3 regions of the Streptomyces sp. NPDC002536 genome follow, and region 2 is predicted to be linked to each of the others. Evidence: predicted binding sites of a transcription regulator. Region 2 holds the regulator's gene; each other region holds the start of a gene.
What was found. Region 2 encodes HrcA, which represses chaperone genes, less so after heat shock. Its sites were predicted from a motif close to TTNGCACTCNGNNNNNCNGAGTGCNAA; they were not measured.
Positions count from the first base shown of each region.

Region 1: the regulator HrcA is predicted to act here: its motif matches at 2,099-2,125, upstream of groL (chaperonin GroEL).
Region 3: the regulator HrcA is predicted to act here: its motif matches at 2,772-2,798, upstream of groES (co-chaperone GroES).

Region 1 is NZ_JBSFWU010000097.1:7,876-12,580, forward strand. Features, by position in the region: gene thrC (threonine synthase) at 1-997, shown strand, start outside; gene ACWD4B_RS27975 (MoaD/ThiS family protein) at 1,041-1,316, shown strand; gene ACWD4B_RS27980 (cold-shock protein) at 1,728-1,931, shown strand; gene groL (chaperonin GroEL) at 2,285-3,907, shown strand; gene ACWD4B_RS27990 (PTS transporter subunit EIIC) at 4,006-4,705, opposite strand, start outside.
Region 2 is NZ_JBSFWU010000075.1:9,587-14,291, forward strand. Features, by position in the region: gene dnaJ (molecular chaperone DnaJ) at 1-610, opposite strand, end outside; gene hrcA (heat-inducible transcriptional repressor HrcA) at 611-1,627, opposite strand; gene ACWD4B_RS24535 (MBL fold metallo-hydrolase) at 1,839-2,600, shown strand; gene ACWD4B_RS24540 (DUF3097 domain-containing protein) at 2,773-3,597, shown strand; gene hemW (radical SAM family heme chaperone HemW) at 3,670-4,705, opposite strand, start outside.
Region 3 is NZ_JBSFWU010000012.1:21,261-25,965, forward strand. Features, by position in the region: gene ACWD4B_RS06945 (class I SAM-dependent methyltransferase) at 1-670, opposite strand, end outside; gene ACWD4B_RS06950 (transglycosylase SLT domain-containing protein) at 997-1,662, shown strand; gene ACWD4B_RS06955 (polysaccharide deacetylase family protein) at 1,778-2,644, shown strand; gene groES (co-chaperone GroES) at 2,949-3,257, shown strand; gene groL (chaperonin GroEL) at 3,379-4,705, shown strand, end outside.

The sequences.
Region 1 (4,705 bases), on a different contig from region 2:
CACTCAACTCGTCCAGGCCGACAACCTCGCACGCGAACTGGGCGTGACCGGCGGGCTGTACGTCAAGGACGACTCCGGCAACCCGACGCACTCCTTCAAGGACCGCGTCGTCGCGATCGCCGTCGAGGCGGCGCGGGCGTTCGGCTTCACGACGCTCTCGTGCTCGTCGACCGGCAACCTGGCCGGCGCGGTGGGCGCCGCGGCGGCCCGCGCGGGCTTCCGCTCCTGCGTGTTCATCCCGCACGACCTGGAGGCCGGCAAGGTCGTCATGGCCGCGGTCTACGGCGGCGACCTCGTCGGCATCGAGGGCACCTACGACGACGTGAACCGCTTCTGCTCCGAGCTGATCGGCGACCCGATCGGCGAGGGCTGGGGCTTCGTCAACGTCAACCTGCGCCCGTACTACGGGGAGGGCTCGAAGACCCTCGCGTACGAGATCTGCGAGCAGTTGGGGTGGCGGGTACCGGACCAGATCGTGGTGCCGGTCGCCTCCGGCTCGCAGCTGACGAAGATCGACAAGGGGCTGAAGGAGCTCATCGCCCTGGGCCTCGTCGAGGACCGGCCCTACCGGATCTTCGGCGCGCAGGCGGCCGGGTGCTCACCGGTCTCGCAGGCCTTCAAGGGCGGCCACGACGTGGTGCGGCCGGTGAAGCCGGACACGATCGCGAAGTCGCTCGCGATCGGGAACCCGGCGGACGGGCCGTACGTGCTGGACATCGCCCGGCGGACGGGCGGGGCGGTCGAGGACGTGACGGACGAGGAAGTGGTCGACGCGATCCGGCTGTTGGCGCGGACGGAGGGGATCTTCGCGGAGACGGCGGGCGGGGTGACGGTGGGGGTGACCCGGAAGCTGATCGAGAACGGTCAGCTGGATCCCGACCTCACCACGGTCGTCCTCAACACGGGAGACGGGCTCAAGACGCTGGACGCCGTGGCGGCCGGTCCGACGGCGACGATCCGGCCCAGCCTGGACGCGTTCCGCGCTGCGGGCCTCTGACAGCGCCCCGCCCACCCGATCACCCCGAACCGAAGGGATTCCCATGTCCGTCACCGTCCGCATCCCCACCATCCTGCGCACCTACACCTCCGGCCGGTCCGAGGTCGAAGCGAGCGGTGCCACCCTCGCCGAGGTCGTTGCCGACCTCAACGCGAGGCATCCCGGCATCGCCGCCCGCGTGCTCGACGACAGCGGCCGGCTGCGCCGGTTCGTCAACGTCTATGTCAACGACGACGACGTCCGCTTCGAGCAGGGGCTCGAAACGCCCACCCCGGACGGCTCCGCCGTCTCCGTGATTCCCGCCGTTGCGGGGGGCTGACCTTTACACAGGGTTGCTGCACAATGCCCCGGAATCGCTCCGCCCGTAAAACGGACGGGGCGATTCCGTCTGTTGAAGCGCGATAGAGTTGAGGCGTTCCCCCTCCGGTGTCACTGCCGAACGCATATGAGAACCCGTCAAGTTGTGCGCGAAACGCGTGCACGAATTGTCGGGTTGGTTGGGTTTTGCCCGGCCCGGCTTGCCCGATAATCCCCGCGATTCAGCGGTTATTTCCGATCGGCCACGCCCGGAATTCTCGTCCGAGTGACCTGTTGCAGACGGCATCCGTGCAGATACATTCAGCCGCGGTCGACGCGTTCCGGCGCACACCCCCACCTGTCAGGGGGTGAGGTCTGACCCGGGCCCGCGAAGTGCGGTCCTGTGCAAGGGCCAGTAATAGGGGAGTTAGGCATGGCTCAGGGCACCGTCAAGTGGTTCAACGCGGAGAAGGGGTACGGCTTCATCGCGGTCGACGGTGGTGCGGATGTATTCGTCCACTACAGCGCGATCCAGATGGACGGTTACCGCACCCTCGAGGAGGGTCAGCGGGTCGAGTTCGAGATCTCGCAGGGCCAGAAGGGTCCGCAGGCGGACATGGTCAAGGTGACGGCCTGACGGTCGCGCGTCGGTCACCCGGCTCAATCGGCTTGCCGAGGGGCCCGCACTCTCCGGAGTGCGGGCCCCTCGTGCATGCGCGCTCGTGCGTGTGGGTAGCGGTCATACACGCTTGCGCCCTCCCGTCACCCGACCACCACCCCTCACTGACACCCCTTCGGGGCGACCTTGCACTCTCGGGGGTCGAGTGCTAATCATTGGGCTAGCACTCTCCGGGTGAGAGTGACAGATTTGGACCGTCGGTGAGGTCCGCGGGCCAAGCGGGGCAAGGAACCGTGAGGCACGCAGACCGTCCGTCGCGGGCGCCTGCACGGTCCGGAGCAATCCACCCCGTCCTGGGAGGACCACTTCACATGGCCAAGATCATCGCGTTCGACGAGGAGGCACGGCGCGGTCTCGAGCGCGGGATGAACCAGCTCGCCGACGCCGTCAAGGTCACCCTCGGCCCCAAGGGCCGCAACGTCGTCCTCGAGAAGAAGTGGGGCGCCCCCACGATCACCAACGATGGTGTCTCCATCGCCAAGGAGATCGAGCTCGAGGACCCGTACGAGAAGATCGGCGCCGAGCTGGTCAAGGAGGTCGCGAAGAAGACGGACGACGTCGCCGGTGACGGCACGACGACCGCGACCGTCCTCGCCCAGGCGCTGGTCCGCGAGGGCCTGCGCAACGTGGCCGCCGGTGCCAACCCGATGGCCCTGAAGCGCGGCATCGAGAAGGCCGTCGAGGCCGTCTCCGGTGCGCTGCTCGACCAGGCCAAGGAGGTGGAGACCAAGGAGCAGATCGCCTCCACCGCCTCCATCTCGGCCGCCGACACCCAGATCGGCGAGCTCATCGCCGAGGCCATGGACAAGGTCGGCAAGGAAGGCGTCATCACCGTCGAGGAGTCGCAGACCTTCGGTCTGGAGCTCGAGCTCACCGAGGGCATGCGCTTCGACAAGGGCTACATCTCGGCGTACTTCGCCACCGACATGGAGCGTATGGAGGCCTCCCTCGAGGACCCGTACATCCTGATCGTCAACTCGAAGATCTCCTCGGTCAAGGACCTGCTCCCGCTGCTGGAGAAGGTCATGCAGTCGGGCAAGCCGCTGCTGATCATCGCCGAGGACGTCGAGGGCGAGGCCCTGTCGACCCTGGTGGTCAACAAGATCCGCGGCACCTTCAAGTCCGTCGCCGTCAAGGCCCCGGGCTTCGGCGACCGCCGCAAGGCCATGCTCGGCGACATCGCCATCCTCACCGGTGGCACGGTCATCTCCGAGGAGGTCGGCCTCAAGCTGGAGAACGCCGGTCTCGACCTGCTCGGCCGCGCCCGCAAGGTCGTCATCACCAAGGACGAGACGACCATCGTCGACGGTGCCGGTGACAGCGACCAGGTCCAGGGCCGCGTCAACCAGATCCGCGCCGAGATCGAGAACAGCGACTCCGACTACGACCGCGAGAAGCTGCAGGAGCGCCTGGCGAAGCTGGCCGGCGGCGTGGCCGTCATCAAGGCCGGTGCCGCCACCGAGGTGGAGCTCAAGGAGCGCAAGCACCGCATCGAGGACGCCGTCCGCAACGCGAAGGCCGCCGTCGAGGAGGGCATCGTCGCCGGTGGTGGCGTGGCCCTGCTGCAGGCCTCCTCGGTCTTCGAGAAGCTGGACCTGGAGGGCGACGAGGCCACCGGTGCCAACGCCGTCAAGCTGGCCCTGGAGGCCCCGCTGAAGCAGATCGCCGTCAACGGTGGTCTCGAGGGCGGCGTCGTCGTGGAGAAGGTCCGCAACCTGGCCGTCGGCCACGGCCTGAACGCCGCGACCGGCGAGTACGTGGACATGATCGCCGAGGGCATCATCGACCCGGCCAAGGTCACCCGCTCCGCGCTGCAGAACGCCGCCTCCATCGCGGCGCTGTTCCTCACCACCGAGGCCGTCATCGCCGACAAGCCGGAGAAGGCCGCTGCGGCTGCTCCGGGCGGCATGCCCGGCGGTGACATGGACTTCTGAGCTGAATCCTCCTGACGCGCCCCTCGCAGTGCTCGGCCGTAGCCGGCCTCACACGCTTCGGGACGCTGCACCGGACTCCGTCCGGTGACCGGGAGCAGCTACAGTCCAGCCGAAGGCGGTACCCCCTGCCCAGGGGGTACCGCCTTCGGGCTTTCCGGCCGAGGCGGAGCCGCAGGCGACCACGCGTTCAGTTCCGCCAACGCCTCCCGGCTCAGCCCGAAGACGTACGTGGCCGCGAAGCCCGTCACGTAGCCGACCAGCAGCCCCGCCCCGTAGACCGCCACCGCCTCGGCCGGGCCGTGGCTGCCCTTCAGCAGGGGGAACAGGGCCCAGCCGGACGGGCCGATGGCCGTTGCGCCGACCGTGCTGCCCAACTGGCCGAGCAGGCCCACGAATCCGCCGCCGAACGCGCCGCCCACGCAGGCCGTGACGAACGGGCGGCCCAGGGGCAGCGACACCCCGTAGATCAGCGGCTCCCCGATGCCCACGAGCCCCGCAGGCAGCGCCGACCTGATGGTGCTGCGCACATGGCCGTTGCGGGGCAGCCGGACGTAGAGCGCGAGCGCCGCCCCGACCTGGCCCGCGCCCGCCATGGCGAGGAGGGGCAGCAGGACCGTCGAGCCCTGCTCGGCGATCAGCGTGGTGTGCACCGGGATCAGTGCCTGGTGCAGGCCCAGCATCACCAGCGGCAGGAACAGCCCGCCCAGCACGAAGCCGGCCGCGGCGCCGCCGTCCGCCAGCAGTACGTGCGTGAACCGGCCGATCGCGGCGGAGACTTCACCGGCCGCGTACATCAGC
Region 2 (4,705 bases):
CGCACTCCGGGCAGGGCGTGGGGACGACCGTCCCGAAGCCCTGGCACTGGGGGCAGGGACGGGAGGTCATGACCTGGCCCAGGAAGGACCGCGTGACCTGGGAGACCTCGCCGCGGCCGCGGCACATGTCACAGGTCTGGGCGGACGTGCCGGGGGCCGCGCCCTCGCCGCTGCAGGTGGTGCAGACGACGGCCGTGTCGACCTGGATGTCCTTGGTCGTACCGAAGGCGGCCTCGTTGAGGTCGACCTCGATCCGGATCATGGCGTCCTGGCCGCGCCGCGTCCGCGAGCGGGGCCCGCGCTGCGACGCCTGCCCGAAGAACGCGTCCATGATGTCGGAGAAGTTGCCGAAACCGGCGCCGAAGCCGCCGGCCGCACCCGCGCCGCCCGAGGCGGACAGCGGGTCGCCACCGAGGTCGTAGACCTGCTTCTTCTGCGGGTCCGACAACACCTCGTAGGCGGCGTTGATCTCCTTGAACCGCTCCTGCGTCTTCGGGTCCGGATTGACATCCGGATGCAGCTCGCGCGCGAGGCGGCGGAAGGCCTTCTTGATCTCGTCCGGCGAGGCGTCACGGCGGACGCCCAGGACCGCGTAGTAGTCCGTGGCCACTTACGACTCCGCCAGGATCTGTCCGACGTAACGTGCCACTGCGCGTACCGCTCCCATCGTTCCGGGGTAGTCCATGCGGGTCGGTCCGACCACGCCGAGTTTGGCGACTGCCTCGTCGCCCGAACCGTAGCCGACGGCGACCACCGATGTGGAGTTCAGTCCCTCGTGGGCAATCTCATGACCGATGCGCACGGTCATCCGCGAGTCCTTGGCCTCGCCGAGCAGCTTGAGCAGGACGACCTGCTCCTCCAACGCCTCCAGCACGGGCCGGATCGTCAGCGGGAAGTCATGACCGAAACGAGTGAGATTGGCAGTGCCGCCGATCATCAGCCGTTCCTCGGTCTCCTCGACGAGGGTCTCCAGCAGGGTCGCGAGCACCGTGGAAACGGTTCCGCGGTCGTCCTGCTCGAAGGACTCGGGGAGGTCCTGCACCAGCGGCGGCACATCGGTGAACCGCCGCCCCACGACCCGGCTGTTGAGCCGCGCCCGCAGATCCGCCAGCGCGTTCTCGCCGAAGGGCGCCGGGCAGTCGACCATGCGCTGCTCGACGCGCCCGGTGTCCGTGATGAGCACGAGCATGATGCGGGCGGGAGCGAGCGAGAGCAGCTCCACATGCCGCACGGTCGAACGGGTCAGCGAGGGGTACTGCACCACCGCGACCTGCCGGGTGAGCTGCGCGAGCAGCCGCACCGTGCGGGCCACGACGTCGTCGAGATCGACGGCGCCGTCCATGAAGTTCTGGATGGCGCGCCGCTCCGCCGTCGACAGGGGCTTGACGCCCGCGAGTTTGTCGACGAAGAGGCGATAGCCCTTGTCGGTGGGGATCCGGCCGGCGCTGGTGTGGGGCTGGGCGATGAAGCCCTCGTCCTCCAGTGCGGCCATGTCGTTGCGCACGGTGGCCGGGGAGACGCCCAGCCGGTGGCGCTCGGTGAGGGCCTTGGAGCCCACGGGCTCCTCGGTGCCCACGTAGTCCTGGACGATGGCGCGCAGTACCTCAAGCCTGCGTTCACTCAGCACCGCGCGCACCTCCAGTCAGTGGTCCAGCCGTCTTGCGGGTTCTGCAAGGATCAGGGGGGCTCGTGGAGCCCGTTCCCCTGGCACTCAATGGTCACGAGTGCCAGATCCCTTCAGCCAGTGTACGGCCGGGCACCACGGCCAGGGCAAGGGCCGTCCCCGCCGCGCGCCCGGAGGCCGGGCAACGGTACCGCGCTCCGGCTACCGTCGCGGCATGGGAACTCAAGGGGAACCGGGCGCCGCGGAGGCGCACTGGGAACGGCTCGCGCCGGGCGTCGCCCGCCGCAGAATGCCGGGCTGGGACGAGACCATCGGGGCGATCGCGGGCCGTACGGGCGTGCTCGTCGTCGACACCGGGGCCACGCTGCGCGCGGGGGCGGAGATCCGGCGCGAGGTGACGGAACTCTTCGGCCTGCCCGTGACGCACATCGCGCTCACGCATCCGCATTTCGATCACGTGCTGGGCACAGCTGCGTTTTCAGGGTTCTCGGGCCTGAAGGTGTACGGGGCCGTGGGCCTCGACGAGCTGATGCAGCGCGAGCGGGAGGACATCCGGCGCTCCGCGGAACGGCAAGGGGTGGACCCGGAGGAGGCGGCCGAGGCCGCGGACCTGCTCGTCCTGCCGCACCACCTGGTCTCGGGCGAGGTCGCGGTGGACCTGGGCGGGGACGGGGACGGGCAGCGGGTGCTGCTCGCCAACGTCGGCCCCGGGCACACCGCCCACGACCTGGCCGTCCTGGTGGTCGGCCGGGACGGGGCCCCGGACGTCGTCTTCTGCGGCGACCTGGTCGAGGAGTCGGGCGAGCCCCAGGCGGGCCGCGACGCGCTGCCGCACGCCTGGCCGGCGGCCCTGGACCGGCTGCTGGCGCTCGGCGGGGAGGACGCGCTCTACGTGCCCGGGCACGGGGCCGTGGTGGATGCGGGGTTCGTGCGGAGGCAACGTGACGAGCTGGCGGCGCGGTTCGGTGTCGCGTGAGCGGGGCGGTGATCATGAACCACAATGGCCCGCATGCGCAGCAGCAGACAGTACGGCCCTGATCTGACCCCGCCCTGGCTGCATTCTCCCGGGGGGTGACCCCCGGACCCCCGGCCGAGCACGTGGCTCGCTCCGGATCGTCAGCGCCCGCCCCGACACAGAACAGGTCCTCATGCAGAGCAAGCGCTACAGCCCTGATCTGACCCCGCCCTGGAAGCGGACGGCGCCCGCGCCGGAGGTTCCGGCCGAGCCGGACCTCGTTGTGGAAGAGGTCACAACAGGCTTCTGCGGGGCGGTGATCCGCTGCGAGAAGACGGCACAGGGCCCGACGGTGACCCTGGAGGACCGTTTCGGGAAGCACCGGGTGTTCCCGATGGAGCCGCGCGGCTTCCTGCTGGAGGGACGGGTGGTGACGCTCGTCCCACCCGCCCCCGCCGCCCCGCGCGGCCCGGCACTCACCGCCTCCGGCTCCATCGCCGTCCCCGGCGCCCGGGCCCGGGTCGCCCGGGCGGGCCGGATCTACGTCGAGGGCCGGCACGACGCGGAACTCGTCGAACGGGTGTGGGGCGACGACCTGCGGATCGAGGGCGTGGTCGTCGAATACCTGGAGGGCATCGACGATCTCCCGTCCATCGTGCGGTCGTTCGCCCCCGGCCCCGATGCGCGCCTGGGCGTCCTGGTGGACCACCTGGTGCCGGGCACGAAGGAGTCCCGTATCGCGGCGGAGGTGACGGGAGACCACGTCCTGGTGGTGGGCCACCCGTACGTGGACGTGTGGGAGGCGGTGAAGCCGACGTCGGTGGGCATCGCCGGGTGGCCGCGGGTGCCGCGGGGACAGGACTGGAAGACGGGGGTGTGCCGGCAGTTGGGATGGCCGGAGAACACCGGCGCCGCTTGGCAACGGATCCTGGGGGCGGTGCGGAGCTACAAGGACCTGGAGCCGGCGCTGTTGGGCAGGGTCGAGGAACTGATCGATTTTGTGACGGCGCCGGAATAGCGCCCCGTAAGGGGCGCGGGGAACTGCGCGACCAGCCACGACGATCCGCAGCCGACCGACGGCAGGGGAACCTCAGTCCACCAGGTCCCGCACCACCGCATCGGCCAGCAACCGCCCCCGCAAGGTGAGGACGGCGCGCCCGTCCTCGTACGGCCCGGACTCCAGCAACCCGTCCGCAAGGGCCCTGGCCGCCGCCGCGAGGCCGGCCGGCCGCAGCAGCGCCAGCGGACACCCGTCCACGAGCCGCAGCTCCAGCAGCACCCGCTCCACCCGCCGGTCCTCGTCCGGCAGGACTTCCCGCCCGGCCCCCGGGGAGCGGCCCTCGGCCAGTGCCTGCGCATACGCGCCGGGGTGCTTGACGTTCCACCACCGTACCCCGCCCACGTGCGAGTGGGCGCCGGGGCCTGCGCCCCACCAGTCGGCGCCGCGCCAGTACAGCTCGTTGTGCCGGCAGCGGCCGGCCTCGCTCGTCGCCCAGTTCGAGACCTCGTACCAGGCGAAGCCCGCCGCCGACAGCGTGTCCTCGGCGATCAGGTAGCGGTCGGCGTGCACGTCGTCGTCCGTCATCGGGACCTCGCCGCGCCGGATGCGGCGCGCCAGCTGCGTGCCCTCCTCCACGATCAGCGCGTACGCCGAGACGTGGTCCGGACCGGCGCCGACGGCGGCGTCCAGGGAGGCCCGCCAGTCCTCGTCCGTCTCCCCCGGCGTGCCGTAGATCAGGTCGAGGTTGACGTGGTCGAAGCCCGCCGACCGGGCCTCGGCCACGCAGGCCTCGGGGCGGCCCGGCGTGTGCGTGCGGTCGAGGATCTTCAGCACGTGCTGCCGGGCACTCTGCATGCCGAAGGAGACCCGGTTGAAGCCGGCCTCCCGCAGCTCCGCCAGGTAGCGCGGGTCGACCGACTCGGGGTTGGCCTCCGTGGTGATCTCGGCCCCGGGCGCCAGGCCGAACTCGTCGCGAACGGCGGCCAGCATCCGGCCGAGGTCGGCGGCGGGCAGCAGGGTGGGCGTGCCGCCGCCGATGAAGACGGTCTCGACCGGGCGGGGGTCGTCGCCCAGCACCTTCCGGGCGAGGCGGATCTCCTCGGCCAGCGTGTCCGCGTAGTTGTCG
Region 3 (4,705 bases), on a different contig from region 2:
ACTCCGCCTCCGCCTCCTCGGGGACCGCCTCGTGCGGAACCCCCGGCGCGATCTTGAGCGCTGCGAACGGGGCCTTGCGGGCGGCACCGACCGCCCAGGACAGCGGCGGCGAATAGGCCTCGGGGTCGAAGATCCGGCCACGGCCGCCGCGCCGTGCCGGGTCGACGAAGACCGCGTCGTACGCGGAGGCGTCGACCTCGGTCACGTCCGCGCAGCGCACCTCGATCAGCTCGGACAGCCCCAGCGCCGCCGCGTTCGCCCGGGCGACCTCGCAGGTCAGCGGGTCGCGGTCGACGGCGAGCACCGAGACGCCCGCCCGCGCGAGCGCGATCGCGTCGCCCCCGATGCCACAGCAGAGGTCGGCCACCCGGCGCACCCCGAGCGCCGCGAAGCGGCGGGCCCGGTACGCGGCGACCGAGGTACGGGTCGCCTGCTCGACGCCGTGGGGGGTGAAGTACATGCGGTACGCGTCCTCGGTACCGAACTTCGCGACCGCCCGCTGCCGCAGCCGCGCCTGCCCGAGCGCGGCGGACACCAGCTCGGCGGGATGCTCCCGCCGCAGCCGGGTCGCTGTCGCGAGCTCCTGGGAGGGGTCGTAGTGGCGCAGCTCGTCGAGGAGGCGCTGACCCTCGTCGGTGAGGAGGGAGGCGAAGGCGTTCGGTGCAGGCACGGTGCCATTCTCGTCGACGGCCGCAAAGGCGGTCACTGTTGTCCACCTGAGCGTGACCGCGGGGGTCCCGGTTTGTGAGGCCACCCATAGGGTGCAGGTCACATACGAGGGCGGGTAGTGGGCTCCGATGGGGTTAATTCGGGCATTCTGCCTGCTTTGGGGGTGCCCCTTTCCGCCCGGTGGGGTAGTAGGTCACACCTTTGCCAGCGAGTTTTCCCGCCGCTAACACTGGTCGGGTCGCAGGGCGCCGTCGATCGAGACGCGGCGCTTCTTTCGCGCCAATGACGGCCACTGCGACTTCGCGACTGAAAGGGATCTTCTCGCTCATGCGCTCCACCATCTCCGGCTATACCGCTCTGCCCAAGGCCCACAAGTTCTCCGCTGCCGTTGTCGCGGCGACCGGCGTCGCCGCCGTCGCCCTGGCCGCCGTCGGTGCCGGCACCGCCAGCGCCGCCCCGGCCGTCAAGACGGTCGCGCAGAACGCCCGGGCCTTCGGCGAGACCCAGCAGGACGAGCTGAGCAAGCAGACCGACACCGCCGCCGCCCAGGCCAAGGCCGCTGCGGCCGCCGCCAAGGCCGGCGCCGAGCGCTCCGCCCAGGACACCGTGAGCCGCTCCGCCGAGCGCGCCCCGGCCAAGACCCAGGCCGCTGCTGCGGCTCCCAAGGCCTACGGTGACAATCTGGACGGCTGGATCACCCAGGCGCTGGACATCATGAAGGCCAAGGGCATCCCCGGCTCCTACGAGGGCATCAAGCGCAATGTCATGCGCGAGTCGACCGGCAACCCGCAGGCGGTCAACAACTGGGACGTCAACGCCCAGAACGGCATCCCCTCGAAGGGCCTGCTGCAGATCATCGACCCGACCTTCAAGGCGTACCACGTCGAGGGCACCTCCTGGGACATCTACGACCCGGTCGCCAACATCGTCGCCTCCTGCAACTACGCCGCCGACAAGTACGGCTCCATGGACAGCGTCAACTCCGCCTACTAAGAGCAGGCAGCCACGCACAGGGCGGCAGCACCCCGATCGGGGGAGCTGCCGCCCTTCCGCGTCCGCTCACCCCCCGAGGGGGAATGTCTCGAACGTGCGGACAAGAATCGTTCGAGTGAGCTCGCCTGTTTCCGGCCTCCGGGCCGCCCTCGCCTGTGTCGCCACCCTGCTTCTCACGGGCACGCTGTCCGGTTGCTCGAACCACTCCTCCGGACCCGCGAAGACCGCCCCCGCCGCCCCCTCCCCGGCGAGCAGCACCGCGTCCGCCCCCGCGCCCGACGCCGCCGCCTACCGCCGCTGGGGCCTCGACGGGCCCCTCGCGCCCCCGCCCGCGCCGCCGTCCACCCGGCTGACCGCGACGGTCGAGCCGGGCGGCCGCCCGCCGATCGTCCGGCGGGTCCGGACCACCGACAAGGTCGTCTTCCTCACCTTCGACGACGGGGCCGAGAAGGACCCGGAGTTCGTGAAGATGGCCGAGGACCTGAAGCTGCCGTTCACGATGTTCCTGACGGACAGCATCGCGCGCTCCGGCACCGGCTACGGCTACTTCGACCAGCTCCGTGCTGCGGGCCCCGCCCCGGGCAACACCGTGCAGAACCACACCCTCACCCACCCCAACCTGCGCACCCTCTCCGCCGAGGCGCAGCGCAAGGAGATCTGCGGGCAGCAGGACATCCTGGAGAAGCGGTTCGGCAGCCGCCCCGTCCTCTTCCGGCCCCCGTACGGCAACTACAACGACCAGACCCTCGCCGCGGCGGGCGGCTGCGGGGTGCGCGCGGTCGTGCTGTGGGAGGCGACGATGCAGATCAACGACATGCGCTACGCGGAAGGGGGCGGGCTGCGCCCCGGCGACATCGTCCTCGCCCACTTCCGCGGCCCGTCCGAGCTCAAGGGCACGACGATGACGCAGATGGTGACGAACATGCTGCGCAGCATCCAGAAACAGGGCTACACGGTGGCGCGCCTGGAGGACTACGTCTAGGAGCGCCCCGAAGGGGCGCGGGGAACTGCGCGACCAGCCACGACAGACCCGCAGTCGACGACCCGCCCCCCGCCAGGGGAATAGGTGCCCCACCCCCCGGGTAGATCATGGCTCGCCGCACGGCGAATTGGCACTCCGCTTGACCGAGTGCTAACCGCGTCATAGTCTCGGCTCCGTTGGCACTCTCCACCCGGGAGTGCCAAACACAGCGACGGGCAGGATCCGGCACCCGCGACGACGGATGCGCCTGGTCGCCACCTCAGACAGTTAACCCCGTGAGATCTCCGAAGGGGGAGGTCGGATCGTGACGACCGCCAGCTCCAAGGTTGCCATCAAGCCGCTCGAGGACCGCATCGTGGTCCAGCCGCTCGACGCCGAGCAGACCACGGCCTCCGGCCTGGTCATCCCGGACACCGCGAAGGAGAAGCCCCAGGAGGGCGCCGTCCTCGCCGTGGGCCCGGGCCGCTTCGAGAACGGCGAGCGCCTGCCGCTCGACGTGAAGGTCGGCGACGTCGTGCTCTACAGCAAGTACGGCGGCACCGAGGTGAAGTACAACGGCGACGAGTACCTCGTCCTCTCGGCTCGCGACGTCCTCGCGATCATCGAGAAGTAATTCACCCGAAGCTTCCGAGACTTCGAAGCTTTTGTGCAGCTGCGCCCCTGGTTCCCGTGCCTGAAGAGCCGGGCGCCCGGGGCGCAGTTCGTTGAGAGATACGGCGAAGGATACGTAACCCATGGCCAAGACCCTGAAGTTCGACGAGGACGCCCGTCGCGCCCTTGAGCGCGGCGTCAACAAGCTCGCCGACACCGTGAAGGTGACCATCGGCCCCAAGGGCCGCAATGTCGTCATCGACAAGAAGTTCGGCGCTCCCACCATCACCAACGACGGTGTGACCATCGCCCGCGAGGTCGAGCTCGACGACGCGTACGAGAACCTGGGCGCCCAGCTCGTCAAGGAGGTGGCGACCAAGACCAACGACATCGCGGGTGACGGCACCACCACCGCCACCGTGCTGGCCCAGGCGCTGGTCCGCGAGGGTCTGCGCAACGTCGCCGCCGGCGCCTCCCCGGCCTCCCTGAAGAAGGGCATCGACGCCGCGGTCAAGGCCGTCTCCGACGAGCTGCTCGCGACCTCCCGCCCGATCGACTCCAAGACCGACATCGCCGCCGTCGCCGCGCTGTCCGCCCAGGACAAGCAGGTCGGCGAGCTCATCGCCGAGGCGATGGACAAGGTCGGCAAGGACGGTGTCATCACCGTCGAGGAGTCCAACACCTTCGGCCTGGAGCTGGACTTCACCGAGGGCATGGCCTTCGACAAGGGTTACCTGTCGCCGTACATGGTCAGCGACCAGGAGCGTATGGAGGCCGTCCTCGACGACCCGTACATCCTGATCCACCAGGGCAAGATCGCCTCGATCCAGGACCTGCTGCCGCTGCTGGAGAAGGTCATCCAGGCCGGTGCCTCCAAGCCGCTGCTGATCATCGCCGAGGACGTCGAGGGCGAGGCCCTGTCGACCCTCGTCGTCAACAAGATCCGTGGCACCTTCAACGCCGTCGCCGTCAAGGCGCCCGGCTTCGGCGACCGCCGCAAGGCGATGCTCGGCGACATGGCCACCCTCACCGGCGGCACCGTCGTCGCCGAGGAGGTCGGCCTCAAGCTCGACCAGGTCGGCCTGGACGTGCTGGGCACCGCCCGCCGCGTGACCGTCACCAAGGACGACACCACCATCGTCGACGGCGGCGGCAACTCCGCCGACGTCGCCGGCCGCGTCGCCCAGATCAAGGCCGAGATCGAGGCCACGGACTCCGACTGGGACCGTGAGAAGCTCCAGGAGCGCCTCGCCAAGCTCGCCGGCGGCGTCTGCGTGATCCGCGTGGGTGCGGCCACCGAGGTCGAGCTCAAGGAGAAGAAGCACCGTCTGGAGGACGCCATCTCCGCGACCCGCGCCGCGGTCGAGGAGGGCATCGTCTCCGGTGGCGGTTCCGCTCTGGTCCACGCCGCCAAGGTGCTGGACGGCGGCCTGGGCAAGGAGGGCGACGAGGCCACCGGTGTCGCCGTCG